One region of the Streptomyces sp. NPDC002328 genome, then DNA from elsewhere that is predicted to be linked to it. Evidence: predicted binding sites of a transcription regulator. Region 1 holds the regulator's gene; the other holds the start of a gene.
What was found. The regulator HrcA, encoded in region 1, represses chaperone genes, less so after heat shock. The targets are predictions, from matches to a motif close to TTNGCACTCNGNNNNNCNGAGTGCNAA.

Region 1 (2,196 bases):
CCGAAGCCACCGGCCCCGAAGCCGCCCGCGCCACCGCCGCCGGCCTGCGAGAGCGGGTCGCCGCCGAGGTCGTAGACCTGCTTCTTCTGCGGGTCCGACAGCACCTCGTAAGCGGCGTTGATCTCCTTGAACCGCTCCTGGGTCTTCGGATCCGGATTGACGTCCGGGTGCAGCTCGCGGGCGAGCCGCCGGAAGGCCTTCTTGATCTCTTCCTGCGACGCGTCGCGGCGCACGCCGAGAACGGCGTAGTAGTCCGTGGCCACTTACGACTCCGCCAGGATCTGTCCGACGTACCGTGCCACTGCGCGTACCGCTCCCATCGTTCCCGGGTAATCCATGCGGGTCGGTCCGACCACGCCGAGCTTGGCGACTGCCTCGCCGCCCGAACCGTAGCCGACCGACACCACGGAAGTGGAGTTGAGCCCCTCATAGGCGTTCTCGTGACCGATCCGCACGATCATGCCCGAATCCCCCGCCTCGCCCAGGAGCTTGAGGAGCACGACCTGCTCCTCGAGGGCCTCCAGGACGGGCCGGATGGTGAGAGGGAAGTCATGTCCGAAGCGGGTGAGATTGGCGGTGCCGCCGATCATCAGCCGCTCCTCGTTCTCCTCGACGAGGGTCTCCAACAGGGTGGAGAGCACCGTCGAGACCGTGCCGCGGTCCTCCGCCTCGAAGGCGTCCGGCAGATCCTCCACCAGACGCGGCACGTCCGTGAACCGGCGGCCCGCGACCCGGCTGTTCAGCCGGGCGCGCAGATCCGCCAGCGAGGCCTCGCCGAACGGCGCGGGGCAGTCCACCAGCCGCTGCTCGACCCGTCCGGTGTCCGTGATCAGCACGAGCATCAGACGGGCGGGCGCGAGCGACAGCAGTTCCACGTGCCGCACGGTGGACCTCGTCAGCGACGGGTACTGCACGACGGCGACCTGCCGCGTGAGCTGCGCGAGCAGCCGTACCGTCCGCGCCACGACGTCGTCGAGGTCGACGGCGCCGTCGAGGAAGTTCTGGATGGCGCGCCGCTCGGGCGCGGTCATCGGCTTGACGCCGGCCAGCTTGTCGACGAACAGCCGGTAGCCCTTGTCGGTGGGGATGCGCCCGGCGCTGGTGTGCGGCTGGGCGATGTACCCCTCGTCCTCCAGGGCGGCCATGTCGTTGCGGACCGTCGCCGGGGAGACGCCGAGGTTGTGCCGTTCGGTGAGCGCCTTGGAGCCCACCGGCTCCTCGGTGCCGACGTAGTCCTGGACGATGGCGCGCAGTACCTGGAGCCGTCGTTCACTCAGCATCCGCGCACACCTCCAGTCGTTCGTCCCCTGAGCGCCTCGCCTGGCACTCTTCACATACGAGTGCCAGCGTTCCCCGGCCCAGTGTACGGCCGTGGGGTACGCGGGGGGCAAGGTCGGTCCGGTCGCGTGCTGTCCGGCGGGGTCGTCACCGCTAGCGTCGCCGTATGACGGTGACTTGGGAAGAGCTGGGATGGGAGCAGGTCGCGACGGGGGTCGGACGGCGCCGGCTGCCGGGCTGGGACTGCACGGCGGGGCTGGTCGTGGGGACCGGGGCGGCACTGCTCGTGGACGCGGGATCGAGCCTTGAGGAGGGGACGCGGCTGCGCGCCGAGGCGCAGCGGCTCGCCGGTCGCCGTGTGACTCATCTCGCGCTCACGCATCCCCATTTCGACCATGTCTTCGGGGCGGCGGCGTTCGCGGGCGCGGAGGTGTTCGCGGCGGTGGGCGCGGAGTCGGTGCTCGCGGGGGAGCGGGCGGAGCTGCACGCGGACGCGGTGCGCAACGGGCTCGACGAGGCGGCGGCGACGGAGGCCGTGGACACCCTGGTGCGGCCCCGCCGGCTGGTCTGCGGGGAGTGGACGCTCGACATGGGCGGCGGCCGGCAGGTCCTGCTGGCGAACGTGGGGCCCGGCCACACCGCGCACGACCTGGCGGTGCTGGTCCCCGGTTCGCCGGCGGTGGTCTTCTGCGGCGATCTGGTCGAGGAGTCCGGCGAACCCCAGGCCGGCCCGGACGCCGTCTCCTCGCACTGGCCGGCCGCCCTCGACCGCCTCCTCGGCCTCGGCGGCGAGGACGCGCTGTACGTGCCCGGTCACGGGGCGGTGGTGGACGCGGCGTTCGTCAGGGCGCAGCGGGACGCGCTGGCGGCGCGTTTCGGCGTGTCGCTCTGATCGGCCCCCGGCTTCTCCTATCGTCA
Region 2 (2,196 bases), on a different contig from region 1:
CGACCTGCTGGTCCTGGGCGGACAGCGCGGCGACGGCGGCGATGTCGGACTTCTCGTCGATCGGGCGGGCCGAGGCGAGCAGGTCTTCGGAGACGGCCTTGACCGCGGCGTCGATGCCCTTCTTGAGGAGGGCGGGGGACGCGCCGGCGGCGACGTTCTTCAGGCCCTCGCGCACCAGCGCCTGGGCGAGCACGGTGGCGGTGGTGGTGCCGTCGCCCGCGATGTCGTTGGTCTTGGTCGCCACCTCCTTCACCAGCTGCGCGCCGAGGTTCTCGTACGGGTCGTCGATCTCCACCTCGCGGGCGATCGTGACACCGTCGTTGGTGATGGTGGGGGCGCCGAACTTCTTGTCGATGACGACGTTGCGGCCCTTGGGGCCGATCGTCACCTTGACCGTGTCGGCCAGCTTGTTGACGCCGCGCTCGAGGGCGCGACGGGCGTCCTCGTCGAACTTCAGGATCTTCGCCATGACAGCGGGAGCCCTCTCGGAGATCTGTGGGTGTAAACGGCACTGCGCCCCTGGGCGCCCGGCTTCTTATGCGGTCGCGGGGGCCAGGGGCGCAGCGTCAGGCATCAAATGTGCTTCCGGAAATGTCCGGGGTGACTTACTTCTCGATGATCGCGAGGACGTCGCGAGCCGAGAGGACGAGGTACTCCTCGCCGTTGTACTTCACCTCGGTGCCGCCGTACTTGCTGTACAGGACGACGTCGCCGACCTTGACGTCGAGCGGCAGGCGCTCGCCGTTCTCGAAGCGACCCGGGCCCACGGCGAGGACGGCCCCCTCCTGGGGCTTCTCCTTCGCGGTGTCCGGGATGACCAGGCCAGAGGCGGTGGTCTGCTCGGCGTCGAGCGGCTGGACCACAATGCGGTCCTCGAGCGGCTTGATGGCAACCTTGGAGCTGGTGGTCGTCACGATCCGACCTCCCCCTTCGGAGATCTCACGGGGTTAACTGTCTGAGGTGGCGACCAGGTCGATCCGTCGTCGCGGGTGCCGGACCTGCCCGTCGCGTTGTTGGCACTCTCCAGTGGGGAGTGCCAGAGCCGAGACTATGACCGGGGTTAGCACTCGGTCAAGCGGAGTGCCAATGCCTGCGGCGCGTCGGCCGAAATTTTCAGCTTGCGTGGGCTTTTCGGTGGGCGGTGTCCGTGTGGGCGTTCTCTGGGGGCTGCCGCCCCCAGGCCCCCGCTTCGGCCCTGGACGGGCCTCGTCCTCAAACGCCGGACGGGCTGGTTTCACCGGCCGGCGTTCGAAAGTCCCCGGATCACAAGTAGTCCTCCAGGCGGCCCACCGTCAGGTTCTGCTGCTGGAGTTGGCGCAGGAGGCGGGTCGTGCGGGTGCGGAGGGTGGGGCCGAGGGCCTCGTCGGGGTCTACGGCGATGATGTCGCCGGGGCGGAGGCGGGGGGAGCCGTGGGTGTAGGCGAGGTCGGTGGGGCCCATCGAGGCGCGCCACAGGACGATCGCGGAGATGCCGCAGTCGGCGGCGGCACGGCGGGTGGTGGTGTCGTACGTGCCGTAGGGCGGGCGGAAGAGGCGGGGGCGCAGGCCGAAGCGGGCGCTGAGCTTGTTCTGCTGGCCGCAGATCTCGGCGCGCTGGCCGGCGTAGGGCAGACCGCGCAGGGCCGCGTGGTCGAGGGTGTGGTTCTGGAGGCTCGCGCCGACCGCGCGCAGCCGGGCGAAGTGGGCGTAGGCCGGGCCGGCGACGCTGTCGGTGAGGAACATGCTGACGGGGAGGCGCAGTTCGCGGACCATGTCGATGAAGCGGGGGTCGCGTTCGGCGCCGTCGTCGTAGGTGAGGAAGACGACCCTGTCACGGGTGGGGACGCTGTCGACGACCGGGGGGAGGGACGGGGGCCGGGCGGCGGCCGTGGGTCTCGCGGCGGGGGTGGGGGCGGGGGCCAGCGGGGAGGGCAGGCCCCAGCGGCGGTACAGCGGTTCGTCCGACGCCCGCGGACCGGCGTGGGGCGGCGTCGGGTGCGCTCGTGCGGGCCCCGCGGCCGGCCGCGGACCGGCGTGGGGCGGCGTCGGGTGCGCTCGTGCGGGCCCCGCGGCCGGCCGCGAGCCGGCGTGGGGCGGCGTCGGGTGCGCCCGGACGGGGCCCGCGTCCCCCGGGCGGGCGGCCGTGCCGCCGTCGCGGGCGCAGCCGGCCGCCGCTGCCAGCACGACCGCCGCCGACGCGAACGCGCACAGGAGCGC

Region 2: groES (co-chaperone GroES) is a predicted target of HrcA. The motif match lies at 1,061-1,087, and genes of this name have one in related genera.

What each region holds. Positions count from the first base shown of each region.
Region 1 is NZ_JBIARQ010000001.1:893,515-895,710, forward strand. It holds gene dnaJ (molecular chaperone DnaJ) at 1-263, opposite strand, end outside; gene hrcA (heat-inducible transcriptional repressor HrcA) at 264-1,280, opposite strand; gene ACFYX4_RS03990 (MBL fold metallo-hydrolase) at 1,445-2,170, shown strand.
Region 2 is NZ_JBIARQ010000002.1:407,236-409,431, forward strand. It holds gene groL (chaperonin GroEL) at 1-469, opposite strand, end outside; gene groES (co-chaperone GroES) at 606-914, opposite strand; gene ACFYX4_RS08140 (polysaccharide deacetylase family protein) at 1,264-2,196, opposite strand, start outside.